3 regions of the Peribacillus sp. QJM3NY_7 genome follow, and region 1 is predicted to be linked to each of the others. Evidence: riboswitches for the same ligand, from Rfam matches in the RefSeq annotation. Region 1 holds a riboswitch; each other region holds the start of a gene.
The links. Region 1 has a riboswitch for lysine ahead of AC0VX1_RS24885 (amino acid permease). Riboswitches for the same ligand answer to the same signal wherever they lie in the genome.

Region 1 (5,718 bases):
TATGCCTTTCGGACTTCCCTGGTCGCCTCAGCCATCCGAGATGACCATATCTGCCCATCATCACGACATCAAGTGCGTTGGTCGGAAAATCCCAATCCACTGACTCCCGCTGTGGTACATAGCCGATGCTCTTCCTCATCGATTTATAAGTAGAGCCCTTGATCGTGATGTGCCCCGATATTTTCGGGATCAATTCGAGTATCCCCTTTATCAAAGTGGACTTCCCTGCTCCATTGGGGCCTATGATTCCGATTAAATTCCCCTCCGGCACCTCAAATGAGACATCTTCGACAACCGGCTTCTTATGATAAGCAATCGTTAAATTCTCGACCTTCAAAGCTGCTTGATTCATAGTTTCTCCCCCCTATTTCAAAGCACGGACGATGGTGTCCGTGTTATGACGGACCATTCCGATATACGTTCCTTCTTCCGTCCCTCTTTCACCCATGGCATCCGAGAACAATTCACCGCCGATTTCCACTTTGTGGCCCTGCTTACCTGCTCCTTGAATGACAGCCTCGATAGCCTTCCTCGGTACGCTTGACTCTATAAAAATCGCTTTTATTTTGTTCTCCACAAGATAGTTCCGCATATCCGTCACATCTTTCGATCCATATTCCGATAATGTATTGATCCCTTGGAGCCCTCTTACGTCCAGGCCATATGACTGCCCGTAGTACCCAAAAGCATCATGTGCCGTAACGAGCACCCGTTGGTCTTCTGGTACTTTATTGATTTCCTCATGGACATATTTATCAAGTTCCTCCAATTGCAGAATGTACTCCTCATAATTTTCACGATACTCCGCTTCATGGTCCGGGTCCTTGGCAATCAATTCTTTCTTAACTGCCTCCGCCGCAACGATCCAAAGCTTTACATCAAACCATACGTGGGGATCATGCTCCTTTGCACCCACTTTGCGAAGTTGGTTCTCCTTGAAGTCTTCCGTTACGGCAATCGTCGGTTTATCCTTGCTCATCATTTCAAATATATCCGTCATTTTCCCCTCAAGATGCAATCCGTTATAAAAAATCATATCAGCCGAATCCAATGTCTTCACATCACCCTGCGTCGCTTTATATAGATGGGGGTCGACTCCCGGTCCCATTAAACTTGTGACCTCGACATGTTTACCGCCGATATTCTCAACCAAATCCCCAATCATTCCCGTTGTTGTAACGACATCCAGCTTGCCATTGTCATTATCGCTTTCGGCCGTATCATTGCCGCACCCCGTTAAAACCAGCAATGCAGCAATCACGCCTCCAATAGATTTAAGAAAACCCATCCATATTCCCTCCCTTTTTCATCTTTCTAAAATAGTTTGCCATGTGCAAAATTAAGTGTAAATTTTTTTCATTGTCGCAAACGCTAAAAAGTTTCCTCTACACAACTTATTTTATACTATACACAAATATACAAAAAAAGTGCAACTATTTTTAAACATTTCAAAAAGGCGAATGACTTTTACACACAGCAAAAACTGTCAGGAGGCCCCACTAGGCAGCTTCCTGACAGTCAGTCATTCCGTATGATGAAATTATATTTATATTGTGGAGTTTTACTGGTGAACATAACTAGGGGGAGCTATTTCTGAACGACGTGAAATTCACGAATAAACGCGATTTCCACGCGTAAAGCCGCGGACTTCTTGACGGGCATTGCCACTCATTTCTCCTGTTTCAAGGAAATGGCCAAGTACGCAAATCCCAATTCGATTCCGCAAAGCAAAAACAGGGTGATTAAAGTTTGGAACATCATGTTTTCCTCCTCCTCTAAGACTTAGACCAATCTTAAAGGATGAAACCAATACCATAACAAGACCCTATTTGCAGAAATCTTCAGCAGTCCCCACTGTTCCCTTGCCATGAAATGGGTTTCATACTGTACAATATAAAAAAAGAAAAACGGTGATACCATGACAAATATTAAAGAAATAGCTCAATGTGCTGGTGTATCTGTCTCAACAGTGTCTCGTGTATTGAATGATCATCCTTATGTAAGCCCCGATAAAAGAAAGAGCGTCCTAGAAGCGATCAATCGTTTGAATTATACGAGAAACATCAACGCCATCCATCTTTCAAAAGGAAAAACCAACCTTATCGGCGTCATCATCCCCTTCAACAATCACCCATATTACGGGGCAATCGTTAACGGAATCACAAAACAGGCAAATGCAATTGGCTGTCATATCGTCATCTTTCAAACAAATTATGACAGGGAGAAAGAGATCCAGGCTTTTAATATGCTGCAAATGAAGCAGCTCGATGGCATTATCGTTTGTTCAAGGATTTCGGAAATGAAAATCCTCTTGGATTATCAAAAATACGGACCGATTATTTTATGTGAAGATACCGCCCAGGCTGAATTCTCATCCATCAGCATTGATCATTATGCAGCTTTCTCCTGTGCCCTTGAGTACGTGATTGCTAAAGGATATAAGAAAATCGGATACAGCCTCGGCCGTAAAAAGAGCAGAAACAGTTCCCATCGTACAAAGGCCTTTAACGATATCATGAGTAAACATCAACTGATAAACAATAAAGAATGGCTGTTTGAAGGCAGTTATCACATTAAGGACGGTGAACAATTGTTTCAGGAATGGAATTCGATTATGGATAAACCTGAAGCCATCATCATCACGAATGATGACACGGCGGCGGGCTTCATTCTTACCGCTAAGAAATTGGGTATTAGGGTACCGGAAGATGTGGCCATTCTCGGCTTCAATAATGATAGCCTTGGCGAAATGCTCGACATCACGACCATTTCCTTACCGCTGGAATGGATCGGGAAAATGGCAGTGGATCTCTTTGAGAATCCTGAAGAGGTCAAACATGTAAAACTGGACTATGCCCTAATAAAAAGGAAAACCGTTTAGTTATCAGGATGTGCTATATTTTAGTACATCGTCACTTGATTCTTCCTTACTGCCATCATTCATTAACTAGGAAAAAATAACCACATAAAATAATCATTGCGATATCCCAGAAGTTATTTTATAATTTTGATATAGTAAAGTTTACTCAATTACTAGCAATCTATTAGCGATTGCATGAATTTCATGAGTGAAATCGTCAGACGTCACCTACAAACTGACGCCAACGATTTTAGAAAATTGAATACTTCCTCATTTACCGATGAGTTAGAGGCTGCAGCTTATAAAAGTAAAACGGACGAGATTCTGGAAAATTAAAGACTCCGTTTGAAAGGATAAGTTGCCGAAGTTAGGGTATATTCCATGTATATTCTTGCTGGCGGTGTAACCGAATAGGAACACCACTGTCACGTTTTTAAAAAAGCGTGGGGAGCTATCTTCGGAAGGATAAACGGGTTTATTATAAACAGCCGTCGATCTTTTTCGACTGCTGTTTTTTTATTTTTCGTTCCCTTCCAATAAAAAGGAGTGTAACATCAATTGTCAAATTCACAATCAGCATCAAGCCCTACTGAATTGAAAAGGAGCCTGAAAGCGCGTCATTTAATGATGATTTCATTAGGTGGAACGATTGGAACAGGTTTATTTTTAGCAAGTGGCGGTGCCATTCATTCAGCCGGTCCCGGCGGTGCCTTGGTGGCATATGCGGTCATCGGCATCATGGTTTATTACTTAATGACAAGTCTTGCAGAAATGGCGGCGTTCATGCCAGTGGCCGGTTCGTTCCGTGTCTATGCATCCAAATTCGTCGATCCGTCCTTCGGTTTTGCGATTGGTTGGAACTACTGGTATAACTGGGCAATCACCATTGCCGCCGAATTGGCAGCCGTTGTCTTAATTATGAAGTTCTGGTTCCCGGATAGCCCTTCATTTATCTGGAGTGCCATTGCGTTAATCATTATGTTTCTTATCAATTACATGTCCGTTAAAGGTTTCGGGGAAACAGAATTCTGGTTTGCCATGATCAAGGTCGTGACAGTCGTCATTTTCTTGATTACGGGTGTTCTGATCATTCTCGGAATCATGGGTGGAAATGACCCAATCGGTTTTTCCAATTTCACAATGGGCGAAGGTCCCTTTAACGGAGGGTTCTTCACGATTCTAGGCGTATTCATGGCTGCCGGCTTTTCATTCCAAGGAACGGAATTGCTTGGAGTGACTGCTGGGGAAAGTGAAGATCCAGAAAAAAATATCCCTAAAGCAATCAGATCCGTTTTCTGGCGCATCCTCTTGTTCTATATCCTTGCAATTTTCGTTATTGGAATGATCATTCCGTTTACGGATTCACGTTTATTGAGTCAAGATGTTGCCGTAAGTCCATTCACGCTTGTATTTGAACGGGCCGGCCTTGCATTTGCTGCATCCATCATGAACGCGATCATTTTATCATCCGTACTCTCTGCCGGTAACTCTGGCATGTATGCTTCAACCCGTATGTTATGGGACTTGGCACGTGATGGGAAAGCACCGAAATTCCTAGGTAAGTTAGATAAAAGAGGAGTGCCCGTGAATGCACTTATCGTGACTTCATTAGTTGGGTGCGTTGCATTCTTAGCTTCATTTTTCGGGGATGGCGTCGTTTATATCTGGTTATTGAACGCTTCAGGCATGGCAGGATTCGTCACTTGGGTAGGGATTGCGATTGCCCATTATCGGTTCCGCAAAGCTTACGCAGCTCAAGGCCTTGATATGAATGCTCTACCATTCCGGGCAAAAGGCTTCCCATTCGGGCCTATATTCGCACTTGTCCTTTGTATTATCATTATCATCGGACAAGGCTATCAGGCTTTCAGCAGCGATGGGATCGACTGGAATTCAATGTTCGTTTCCTACATTGGCTTGATTCTATTTTTCGTCCTATGGTTCGGCTATAAAATTAAGCATAAAACGAAAATCATTCCGCTAGAGGAATGTGACCTTAAATCAAAATAATACGCAAAGGACCTGTTCTTCCCTAACCGGAGAAGGACAGGTCCTTTTTTCATTTCAAATGATAAACACGGCATTCATATGGTTGCAGGGGTTTGCTGGAGATTCCTTCTTCCTCCTGACCATAATTGCCGATCAGCTTTGTGGCAGAATGTGCATGCAGCTCTTCAGGCAAAGTATAAGAGGCCTGCTCTTCTTTAAAGTTGCATAGCACCAATAACTTCTCTTCCTCAAACGATCTCGTGTAGGCAAATATTCGTTCATCATCCGGCAACAGCAGTTCAAAACGGCCATAAACGACGATATCATGTTCCTTGCGCAGTTGGATAAGCTTTTTATAAAAGTGAAAAATGGAATTCGGATCATTGTAAGCCTTTTCTGCATTAATCTCGGGAAAATTGGGATTAACCTTAATCCAAGGGGTCCCGTTCGTGAATCCTGCGTTCCGGGAGTCATTCCACTGAATCGGTGTCCTCGCATTATCCCGGCTGCGGGCGTGGATGGCTGACATCATCCGCTCTTTTGACCATCCATGTGAATGGACGAGTTCGTCATATGAATTCAATGTTTCGATATCCCTGTATTCATCGATGCTTTCAAATGCAACATTGGTCATGCCCAGCTCTTCCCCTTGATATATATAAGGTGTACCTTGCAGCATATGAAGACAAGCGGCAAGCATCTTTGCGCTTTCAATACGATATTTTCCATCATTACCAAACCTCGAGACAACCCGGGGCTGATCATGGTTGTTCCAGTATAAACTGTTCCAGCCATCCCTCTCCAAACCAGTCTGCCACTTGGAGAGGATTCGCTTTAAATCGGTTAGCTTCCATTTATCGTTACTCCAT
Region 2 (5,718 bases), 440 kb from region 1:
TCATAGTGCATCAAATAAAAATGCCGAATGGATTATAACACCCGAACTATGTGTCAGCGGACTTCAATTCAATCATAAGGTTGGGACTGGATGGATTAACAAGCAACCTGATGCTTGGATGAATAATTTGGGCAGTAAACTAAAGAATTTGAAAAGCACTGTATTTTTGGGCTGCCCTGAAAAAGGCAGTGACGGAGAGTTGTATAATTCTGTGTTTGTCATAGATAAAAAAGGTCATTTAATAGGTAAACAGAGAAAAATCAGTGTTATTGATGATTGGTCAGCTTCAGGGGAAGTATTGGAGCCAATAAAAACAGACAATGTTGAGGTTGGTATTATGATTTGTGCAGACGCATATAACAAAGATATTGCTTGCACCTTATCTGAAAAAGGAGCAGAAATATTACTTGCACCGTCTTCTTGGGGTCCCGGATTACATGGTCCGGAGGGAGAATGGGAACAAAGGTCACTAGAAACAGGGCTGCCCGTAATAGTCTGTAATCGTACTGGCGAAGACGAAACGGTCCGTTTTTGGGATGCAGAAAGCATGATCATAAAAAATGGTGTACCCCTCCTGACTCATAAATCAAAACAATCAGCCATACTTACCTTTGAATGGGATTTACAAAGCATGGATTTACTATCGACTCATTTCGACATCGATTACATATAATGAGAACTACACCAACTCTTGTTGATAAAGGGTGCGCCAGTTTCTTATGGAACGATACATGAGGAGATAACAAATGGATGGTGGTACAGCCACACGGTAACTCCATCGAAAAAAGCCTATCTCTTGTGAGGGTTTTTGATTTGTAAGAGGGAGATAAGGCTAAACAAATGAAAATCCACTTTCAATAATCCTTGAAAAAAATCAAATTATTCACTTTTAGTTTGTAGGCCGCTTTCCTCTGTTGAAGAATGCGGCCTTTTCAACAAATAATTGCAAGCAAATAACAACAATTCTAATTGGGTTTAATACCCTCGGTTCCGATCTACCATTCCACTTAATGGTTGTTCACTTGAAAATCGACTTAAATTTTCTATGAAAAAGCTGCTCACTTCGTTAATCGTACTTGGCCCTGACAGGTGAGAAGTGACAAACATATTCGGCATGGACCAGAAGGCATGTTCTTTTGGCAGCGGTTCTGTCTCAAATACATCGAGGACCGCTCCTTGAAGATGTCCTTCCCGCATGACAGATAATAAATCCCCTTCATCTATCAATGCTCCGCGGCCAACGTTGATAAGGTAAGCGTTGGACTTCATAGCTAAAAGAAGGTCCTGGTTAATGATATGATAAGTGGAATCCGTTAAAGGAAGGGTCAGGACCAAATAATCCAGATCTTTTACAAATTCACCCCATTGATCTGGAGTAAAGTGGAGATCCACGAGTGTTGCTTGTTTTCCACTAAAGCTTAACCCATGCACATTCATATCAAATGCCCGGGCTTTACGTACAAGTTCAGCGCCAATCGATCCAAGTCCAGCCACCCCGATTGTTTTCCCCTTTAGAGTTTCAGAAATGAAAGGATCCCATCTCCGCTCCAATTGCGATTGTCTCATCCGAGGACCGTCTTTCACTATGTCCAAGAGAAACGAAAATACATATTCAGAGATGTAAGCACCAAATTGGTCAATAATTCGAGTTATTGTAATGTTTTGAGGTATTGATTTATCTGCAATCAAATCATTGACCCCGGCTCCCATTGATTGAAACCAGCGAACAGATGAGGCAACTGGTTTACTTAGTAATTGCGTCGGGAAATTCCATCCCAAAATAACTTCAGTGCCTGGTAAATATTTTTCTGCTTCCTCCAAAGTTTTCGCTGTCTTTACCGATGTAAACCCACTATTTCGGATATGATCAGCATAAGCATCGACCTCTGACTGAATAGGACTAAATACAAGAATGTTCGGTTTGTGTGTACCCCCCATTGGCTCTCTCCTTATTGATTCTTTATATATAGTATAAATTCTTTCTCCTGAGTCGTAAAAAAAACAGTGCATTTCTTTCGAGTATGCACTGCTTTTTAAAATTTCTCCAGAATCATTAGTTTTATTTATTTAATAAAATGGCTTCTGCGTTACTAGGCTGCAGAACTATTTGCAGTGCTCTTTCTTCTTCATCGTTTAAAGGGATCAATGGTAAGCGGACACCTCCAACATGTAACCCCCGCATATTTAATGCTGATTTTACTGGTCCCGGGCTTGGTGCAGCAAATAATGCTTTCATGATTGGAAGAAGTGTACGATGTGCAGCGGCAGCGCCAAGGACATCACCATTTTTAAAGCTATTGATCATTTCTTGCATTTCATTACCAATTATGTGTGAAGAAACCGAAACAACGCCTGTTCCACCGATGGCTAAAACCGGTAATGTCAACCCATCATCGCCGCTGTACAAAGTAAAATCACTAGTTGTTTTGCTTATGATTTGTGCCATGGCATCCAAGTCACCGCTTGCTTCTTTTACTGCCACGATATTGTTGATTTTTGAGAGGCTGACAATCGTCTTCACTGACATGTTTACAACACTTCGACCTGGAATATTATAAAGCATTACCGGTAATGATGTTGAATGGGCTATAGCGCTAAAGTGCTGAAATAGTCCTTCTTGAGAAGGCTTGTTATAGTAGGGGGTGACGAGCATGATTCCGTCGACTCCTGCTGCCTCTGCTTGCTTTGTTAAGCTGATGGAAGCTCTCGTGTTATTTGAGCCGGTTCCAGCTATGACTGGAACTCTTCCATCAACAACTTCTACAACAAATTTGAATAAATCTATTTTCTCTTCTTGAGTTAAGGTAGGGGACTCTCCAGTTGTACCAGCTATTACTAATCCATCAGAACCATTAGCAATCAAATGGTTTACTAAAGTTCTCGTAGCATTAAAATCAACCTCTTCATTATGATTGAACGGGGTAACCATTGCGGTTAAAACATGGCCAAAATTCATAACTTCACACCCTTTTGTATAGTTTTTAAAAATATTCAGAGGTGGTTAGGGCCATTCAGGAGTAAACGCAAAAAAGCAACAACGAGGATTCGCTGCTGCAGTAGAAACAATATTTACCAAAAAATGTTTCCGCGCATAAGATAGCCCTCCATATAGTTTCCTATATGACAGTCCTGTATTTATTCAATAGCAGAACCAGCTTCAAGAACATGAGATTCTTTCCGCTTCGGCAAATTCCCCTTTCCACAATAGTCATAGGATCTCATTCTCCTCAAAATGTGTACTAATGGTCTTTGCTCCTCTATCCTCACTTCAAAAAAAATTGAAGTAAGAAAATATTTAATTGATTGTAATATAACAGGGAATCCATTCTGTTGCAAGCCTAATTATAAAGTTTTTTAAGAATGCTAGAAATCTATGGGAATGGCTAGAGTATGGGGGTGGATTCATCTTTATTCGTTATAGGCTGAACAAATATTCAATGGACGAGGGAGTAGTAGACATTACAACTCCCTTTAATGATTCCTTTTCATTTTATCCGATTAAAAATCACTAATAAATGTATTGAGAATTACAGTTGGCCACTAATTTTAATCGGTAATTTCAACTAAGTATTCATGCGTATAAAATCCTACCATTCGTTAATAATATCCATATCTTACAATCAAAGGAGTGAAGTCTATTGAAAGGATATTCATTCTTTAAAAGGCATGGAATTCATAAATCTACAGACTTCAAAAAGCAAGAAAATCATAAATCTACAGACTTCACTGATGTACTCGAACATCTGCAAAAGTCCAAGGACTTCACAAGCTTTACACTCAAATTTGAAAATGAAATATACTGTGTATCTTTTTTCGATACATTAATTGATAAAGATATAATGCATAGAGACCTCCTTCCTTTTTTACATACAAATTCTTCAACTCTGGAGGAGCTTGTACACAACTTGCCAATAGAGGGGCTTGTTTTCACAAAAAATCCTTCTGAACTACAAAGTCAGCTGTTAATGGGTTATATAGCCATAACATTAAATAATCAATCTGATCAAGCAGTTTTAGTTAAAGCAGCAAATAACACTTCGAGGCAAGTTACACTTCCAGAGGTGGAGTTCAGTGTTGTCGGTCCGAAAGAGGCACTGGTCGAATCACTTGATACGAATTTATATTTAATCCGAAAACGGCTTCCAATTGCAGAACTTGCTGTTGAAGAAATTATTGTTGGGAAGTTATCCAAAACAAGAGTAGCTGTGCTTCATATAGAAGGAATTGCAAATAAGGAGAATGTAGAAACCGTCATACAGCGCATATCTGATTTAAGGGTTAACCAAATAATTGATAGCTCCTATATTTCACAAATGATTGAAGATAATAAAAATTCTCCTTTTCCTCAATTTATCGATACGGAACGACCTGATCGATTGGCTGCGGTACTAGGAGAAGGCAAAGTAGTGATCTTGGTGGATGGAGCTCCACATGGCTTACTTGGGCCCTCCACATTCTTTGAATACTTTGCGGCATTCGAAGATTATTTTCTCAACTGGACGATAGCCTCATTCTTTAGGCTTATTCGTTTTTTTGCTGTATTGTTTTCCATCCTAATGACCCCCATATATGTCGCAGTTCTCACTTATCATTATGAGTTGATCCCAAAGGATTTAGTAAGTACGCTTGTAATTTCTCGTAGCGGAATTCCATTTCCACCGATTTTAGAAGCATTAATCTTGGAATTAGCCATCGAACTTCTCAGGGAGGCAGGAGCTAGACTGCCGACTAAAGTAGGTCAAACAATAGGTATCGTAGGTGGTATTGTAATTGGGACGGCATCTGTTGAGGCAGGGCTAACGAGTAATGTACTATTAATTCTTGTTGCATTGTCGGCTCTTGGTTCTTTTACTACACCTGTTTATCAAATGGGTAATACCATTCGCTTAATTCGATTTCCTCTCCTGCTCATGGCTTATTTTTTAGGATTATTGGGTATAGCTATCAGTTTTTGTTTTTTGCTTGTGCATTTACTGAGGATAAGTTCCTTAGGGAGGCCATTTCTTGAACCATTATATCCGCCAAGGATTTATGATATGCGGGATGCCTTGATTCGTTTACCATTTTTTCTTCAGGCTAAACGTCCAATTGAGGTTCAGACGGAAGACACTGTTCGGTTAGAACCCAAGGAAGATTCTAAAGACTAAGTGAGAGTGGAGGTTTCTTACATGAACGATAAAAGTGATCAAATCTCACCATTTCTAGTCTATTTTTTAATCGTTAAAATTCAGATAGGTGTAGGGGTCCTGGGATTTCAAAGGATAATTATTCAATCTGCTGGCCATGATGCTTGGATGGCGGTCATTATAAGCGGTGTAGTCTTTTCATTGGGTATTTGGGGCATGTACAAGCTATTAAATCGCCACGATATGGACTTAATAGGCATACAGAAACGACTTTTTGGAAAGTGGCTTGGCGGTTTACTAAATATCATCTGGATACTGTATTGGCTGATGGTGGGTATTTCTGTTTTAAGATCCTATCTTGAAATCGTTCAATCATGGGTATTCCCCCAAATTAACACATGGATGGTGACCTCCATATTTGCTTTATTAATTTATTATGTGGTTTTAGGTGGGTTTAGAGTGGTCGCCGGTATTTGCTTTTTAGGGATCAGTATCCCTTCTTATTTAATTCTAACTTTTTATTTCCCGCTGGAATTCACACATTTTCGCAACCTATTGCCCATTTGGGATCATTCTCTTAAAGACATGGCCC
Region 3 (5,718 bases), 1.2 Mb from region 1:
CAGCGCAACAAGGGCTAAATGAGCCACGTTATCCTTCATTGCCAGGAATCATGAAGGCAAAGAAAAAACCGCTTGAAGAATTGGAATTGGATGACCTTGATTTGGAAGAGGACGATGTTGAGGCCAAAACAAAAACGATTGAAATTTACCTTCCTGCTAAAAAAGAAGCTGGAAAAGTTTTGGACGGGGAAATCAGTGCTCAAGTTACCGAGCTTGTTCAGTTATTACGCAGTGAAGCAAAAGTGATTTAATCGATACGGTACATCTCAAAAAAACAACACACGACAAAAAGAAAAATAGAGCACAGGAGGTTTTTATAAATGGCTAGAAAGTTTCTTGTATTGGGCGAAGTTCGTGATGGTTCACTAAGAAATGTATCATTTGAAGCTATCGGTGCGGCTAAGCTTGCAGCGGATGGCGGGGAAATCGTTGGTGTTTTAGTTGGAGACAGTGTTCAGAATTTCGGTAATGAATTGATCCAGTATGGTGCAGACCGGGTTATTGCAGTCGAAAATGATCAATTGAAACAATATACTTCGGATGGATATGCGCAAAGCTTGCTTGCCGTCATCGAGCAGGAAAAGCCGGAAGGAATTTTCTTTGGACATACAGCCTTAGGAAAAGACCTTGCACCTAAATTGGCTGGAAAACTTGAATCAGGATTGATTTCCGACGTTACATCCATTGAAGAAGAAGGCGGAAATATCGTTTTCACCCGCCCGATATATTCTGGTAAAGCATTTGAAAAGAAAATTGTTACAGCTGGCGTGATTTTCGCGACAATCCGTCCGAACAATATCGAACCATTAGCGAAAGATGAGTCCCGCTCTGGTGATGTTTCTACATTAAGTGTGGATATTAAGGACTTACGGACAATCATTAAGGATGTTGTTAGAAAAGCCAGTGAAGGGGTCGACCTTTCAGAAGCGAAAGTAATCATCGCGGGCGGCCGTGGCGTGAAAAGTGAAGATGGTTTTGAACCATTAAAGGAACTGGCACAGGTTCTTGGCGGAGCGGTAGGAGCTTCCCGGGGAGCATGTGATGCAGACTATTGCGATTACTCATTACAAATCGGGCAAACGGGTAAAGTCGTAACACCTGACCTTTATATCGCCTGCGGAATTTCCGGTGCGATCCAGCATTTAGCGGGAATGTCCAACTCCAAGGTTATCGTTGCCATCAATAAAGACCCGGAAGCTAACATATTCAATGTGGCTGATTATGGAATTGTCGGAGATCTTTTCGAAGTCGTTCCATTACTTACGGAAGAATTCAAAAAACTTAAAGTTAACGCGTAATAGAAATAATACAGATGAGGGGCAAGACATTCGGCATAAGCCGATACATGTCTTGCCCCTTTGTTTGCGCTAATGGGGAGGGTTTGTTGCCTGCATAGTTACTTTTTTTTTGGACATCCTACCACTGAAGCAAAATATTAGCATCGATTTGAGCAACAGTGGTATACTGTTTTTAGTTATTTGAGTAAATTTGAGGAGGAAATATATATGGCTATTGTAAATGCAACTGACCAAACTTTCACAACAGATACTAGCGAAGGTGTCGTTCTTGTAGACTTTTGGGCTCCATGGTGTGGACCTTGTAAAATGATCGCTCCTGTTCTTCAAGAGCTTGATACTGAAATTGGCGATACAGCAAAAATCGTAAAAGTGGATGTGGATGAAAACCAAGAAACAGCTGGAAAATTCGGTGTGATGAGCATCCCGACATTAATCGTCCTTAAAGACGGTGAAGTGGTCGATAAGGTTGTTGGTTTCCAACCTAAAGAAGCACTTGCTGAACTTATTGCAAAACACGCGTAATAGTAAGATAGCCTAAAAAAAGCTTCAAGTCTGCGGACTTGAAGCTTTTTTCGCTATCTTGATATATAATGATTGTAAAAAAGGGAGAACAGGAGGCTGAATGCATGAATCAACAAATAAAGAATAAACTTGCCCTTCTTCCCGATCAACCTGGTTGTTATTTAATGAAAGATCGTCAGGGAACGATCATATATGTAGGCAAAGCGAAAGTGTTGAAGAATCGTGTCCGTTCTTATTTTACGGGATCTCACGATGGTAAAACATTTCGACTCGTGAACGAGATTGAGGATTTCGAATACATTGTCACCTCTTCCAATATCGAGGCTCTTATTTTAGAGTTGAACTTAATCAAAAAACATGACCCAAAATATAATGTCATGCTAAAGGATGATAAGACGTATCCTTTCATCAAGCTGACTGCAGAACGCCACCCGCGTCTAATCATTACGCGAAAAGTCAAAAAAGACAAAGGGAAATATTTCGGTCCTTATCCGAATGCATTTGCAGCTAACGAAACGAAAAAATTGCTCGACCGCATCTATCCCCTAAGAAAATGCAATACGTTACCGGATCGCGTTTGTCTCTACTATCACCTTGGTCAGTGCCTGGCCCCATGTGTATATGATGTAGAGGAACAGGAATATAAAAAAATGGTCGATGATATCAACCGGTTCTTGAACGGCGGGCATACTGAAATAAAAAAAGAACTGACTGAAAAAATGCTGGAGGCATCGGAAGAACTCGATTTCGAGAGGGCCAAGGAGTTCCGTGACAAGATTGCTCACATCGATATTACGATGGAGAAGCAGAAAATGATGACGACCGATTTCATCGACAGGGATGTATTTGGCTTTGCCTATGATAAAGGCTGGATGTGCGTTCAGGTATTTTTTGTCCGGCAGGGTAAATTGATAGAAAGGGATGTTTCGCTTTTTCCGGTCTACGATGAACCCGAACAGGAACTTCTTACATTCCTCGGTCAGTTTTACGAGATTACGAACCATTTTAAACCAAAGGAAATCTTGCTGCCTGAATCTGTGGATGCCGAAATGGCCGAAGGGCTGCTTGGTGTCAAAACGATTCACCCGAAACGGGGAGCGAAAAAAGACATGCTTAAATTGGCGAATAAAAATGCCTCCATCGCCCTTCAGGAAAAATTCTCTTTGATTGAGAGGGATGAAGAAAGAACGATCAATGCGGTGGAAAACCTCGGGAAACAACTGGGTATCTACACCCCGCATCGAATTGAAGCTTTCGATAACTCCAATATCCAGGGAAGTGACCCCGTTTCCGCTTTAGTCGTGTTCATTGATGGGAAGCCGGAAAAAAGAGAGTACCGAAAATATAAGATCAAGACGGTCCAGGGACCTGATGATTATGAATCGATGCGTGAAGTGGTCAGAAGAAGGTATTCACGAGTATTGAAAGAAGGGCTGCCGCTTCCGGACTTGATCATCATTGATGGCGGAAAGGGACATGTCGAAGCGGTACGGGACATTCTGGAAAATGAATTAGGTTTGGATATTCCACTTTCAGGCCTCATTAAGGATGAAAAGCATAGGACCTCGCAATTGATGATCGGAAATCCGCTTGAACTTGTACCTCTTGATTCAAGGAGCCAGGAATTTTATCTATTGCAAAGAATTCAGGATGAAGTGCATCGGTTCGCGATTACGTTTCATCGCCAGCTACGCGGGAAAAATGCGGTACACTCCCAGCTTGATGATATTCCAGGAGTCGGGGAAAAGCGAAGGAAGCAATTATTAAGGCATTTTGGATCATTGAAGAAAATCAAAGAGGCGACGGCCGAGGAAATCATGGAAGCTGGCATGCCAAAAGGGGTAGCCGAGGGAATCGTTAGAAAATTACAAGAATAATCTTGCTACCGATAAATCTCTATGCTATGATTAAAAGGAATTTTTAACTAGACAACTTAAAAGTGCTGATAGAGGTGCGGAATTCAAGAGTAAAAACCTGGAGAAGTATGAGCTTCCATGAAAGGTTTTGAAAGGGGACGCCGCCGAAGGAAGACAAGACTCATACCTTGTCCTCCTGGTCCGACATTTAATAAATGGCGGATTGTCAGGGTTTATACCCTGGAGAGCTATCTCACTGTGATTACAGTATTAAGATATGTGACCACAGCAATGAGATATTTCTCATTGCTTTTTTTATTGCCTAAAAAGTAGAGAGGGTGCATGAGGATGGCATTAATCGTTCAAAAATTCGGCGGAACATCCGTCGGTAGCGTAGAAAAAATCAAAAATGTTGCCAATCGGGTAATCGAGGAAGCGGAGAAAGGAAATGAGGTTGTCGTCGTTGTTTCAGCTATGGGGAAAACAACGGACCAATTGGTTTCCATGGCGCGTGATATTTCCGGATCCCCGAGCAAGAGGGAAATGGATATGCTATTGACGACTGGGGAACAGGTAACGATTTCCCTGTTAACGATGGCATTGATTGAAGAAGGACATGAAGCCATTTCGTATACCGGCTGGCAGGCTGGCATGCAAACGGAATCCGTTCATGGGAATGCCCGGATTTTAAACATCGATGCCACGAGGATCCAAGCCCAGCTTCAGGAGAAGAAAATAGTGGTCGTAGCCGGTTTCCAGGGTAACGATGCAAATGGGGAAATCACTACCTTAGGGCGAGGCGGTTCCGATACGACGGCAGTTGCCATCGCAGCAGCGCTTAATGCGGATAGATGCGATATTTATACAGATGTAACGGGTGTTTTCACAACGGACCCACGCTATATAAAAGGCGCGCGAAAACTCCAATCCATTTCTTACGATGAAATGCTGGAACTTGCCAACCTGGGGGCTGGCGTCCTTCACCCAAGGGCTGTCGAATATGCAAAAAATTATCAAATTCCGCTTGAAGTCCGTTCAAGCATGGAGAGAGAATCAGGTACGATCATAGAGGAGGAAGCAACTATGGAAGAAAACTTAATTGTACGCGGCATTGCTTTTGAAGACAGTATTACGAGGGTTACAATATATGGTTTGCCCCAATCACTTGGTGCATTATCCACGATCTTCACGACGCTTGCGAAAAACCGGATCAATGTGGACATCATCATTCAAAGCATGACTGCCGAGGATACGACGAATCTATCTTTTTCCACAAAAAGCGAAGATACGGAAGCGGCCTTGATCGTTCTGGAAAATAATAAAGAACAATTGGGATTCGACCGGGTCGAAACGGAGAGCGGATTGGCCAAAGTGTCCATCGTCGGTTCTGGTATGGTATCCAATCCGGGAGTGGCTGCCGAAATGTTTGAAGTGATGGCCAATACAGGCATCCAGGTGAAAATGGTCAGCACATCGGAAATTAAAGTTTCGACCGTCGTCAATGAAAAGGAAATGGTGAAGGCGGTTGAATCCCTTCATGAAGCATTTAAACTTGGTCAGCATGCAAATGTGCTAGCTTAAGTGTCAGGAGTCCAATAAAAAACAGACTTCCGGTAAAAAGGGTAAGTCTGTTTTCAGGGCTCATTAGATTGGATCTCTGGGATCCCATTGGATGGTGAATATCACTTTTTTTGCGCGGCGTTTGATTTCTTCCGTTGATTCGCTGAGGAATTTTTTTTGCAGTGAAAACTGCTCGGCAAGGAAACCGGCTTCAAGCTGGAAGTGACAATCAGGGTGTAAATCCAGGCGGCGGCTGATTATTTCACCCGTGAGGGATAATTCCATCTGGTGTTTCGTATACTTCAAGATTTCCAGATTGCCCCATCCAGCGCTTTGGAAAAATTCAATCACTTCCTGATCGCCCTTCAATGGGAATTTTCTTGCTAATTGTTTACCTGCCCAATAGAGGATTTGATTAGAGTCTTTTCCGAGAATATCGTTCAATAGAACTTCTCTGATTAATTCGTACCCGAAAGCTGGAA

Region 2: linked by a shared signal. The riboswitch ahead of dapA (4-hydroxy-tetrahydrodipicolinate synthase) and the one ahead of AC0VX1_RS24885 (amino acid permease) in region 1 are both predicted to bind lysine.
Region 3: linked by a shared signal. The riboswitch ahead of AC0VX1_RS18780 (aspartate kinase) and the one ahead of AC0VX1_RS24885 (amino acid permease) in region 1 are both predicted to bind lysine.

The regions. Positions count from the first base shown of each region.
Region 1 covers NZ_CM149663.1:5,126,405-5,132,122, forward strand. Annotated here, with positions in the region: gene AC0VX1_RS24870 (metal ABC transporter ATP-binding protein) at 1-352, opposite strand, end outside; gene AC0VX1_RS24875 (metal ABC transporter solute-binding protein, Zn/Mn family) at 365-1,288, opposite strand; gene AC0VX1_RS24880 (LacI family DNA-binding transcriptional regulator) at 1,919-2,881, shown strand; lysine riboswitch at 3,139-3,322, shown strand; gene AC0VX1_RS24885 (amino acid permease) at 3,419-4,870, shown strand; gene AC0VX1_RS24890 (glycoside hydrolase family 13 protein) at 4,920-5,718, opposite strand, start outside.
Region 2 covers NZ_CM149663.1:4,682,718-4,688,435, reverse strand. Annotated here, with positions in the region: gene AC0VX1_RS22565 (carbon-nitrogen hydrolase family protein) at 1-673, shown strand, start outside; gene AC0VX1_RS22560 (D-2-hydroxyacid dehydrogenase) at 976-1,938, opposite strand; gene dapA (4-hydroxy-tetrahydrodipicolinate synthase) at 2,060-2,956, opposite strand; lysine riboswitch at 3,090-3,268, opposite strand; gene AC0VX1_RS22550 (spore germination protein) at 3,639-5,147, shown strand; gene AC0VX1_RS22545 (GerAB/ArcD/ProY family transporter) at 5,169-5,718, shown strand, end outside.
Region 3 covers NZ_CM149663.1:3,921,302-3,927,019, reverse strand. Annotated here, with positions in the region: gene AC0VX1_RS18800 (electron transfer flavoprotein subunit beta/FixA family protein) at 1-251, shown strand, start outside; gene AC0VX1_RS18795 (electron transfer flavoprotein subunit alpha/FixB family protein) at 321-1,298, shown strand; gene trxA (thioredoxin) at 1,500-1,820, shown strand; gene uvrC (excinuclease ABC subunit UvrC) at 1,925-3,697, shown strand; lysine riboswitch at 3,759-3,935, shown strand; gene AC0VX1_RS18780 (aspartate kinase) at 4,025-5,257, shown strand; gene AC0VX1_RS18775 (YslB family protein) at 5,321-5,718, opposite strand, start outside.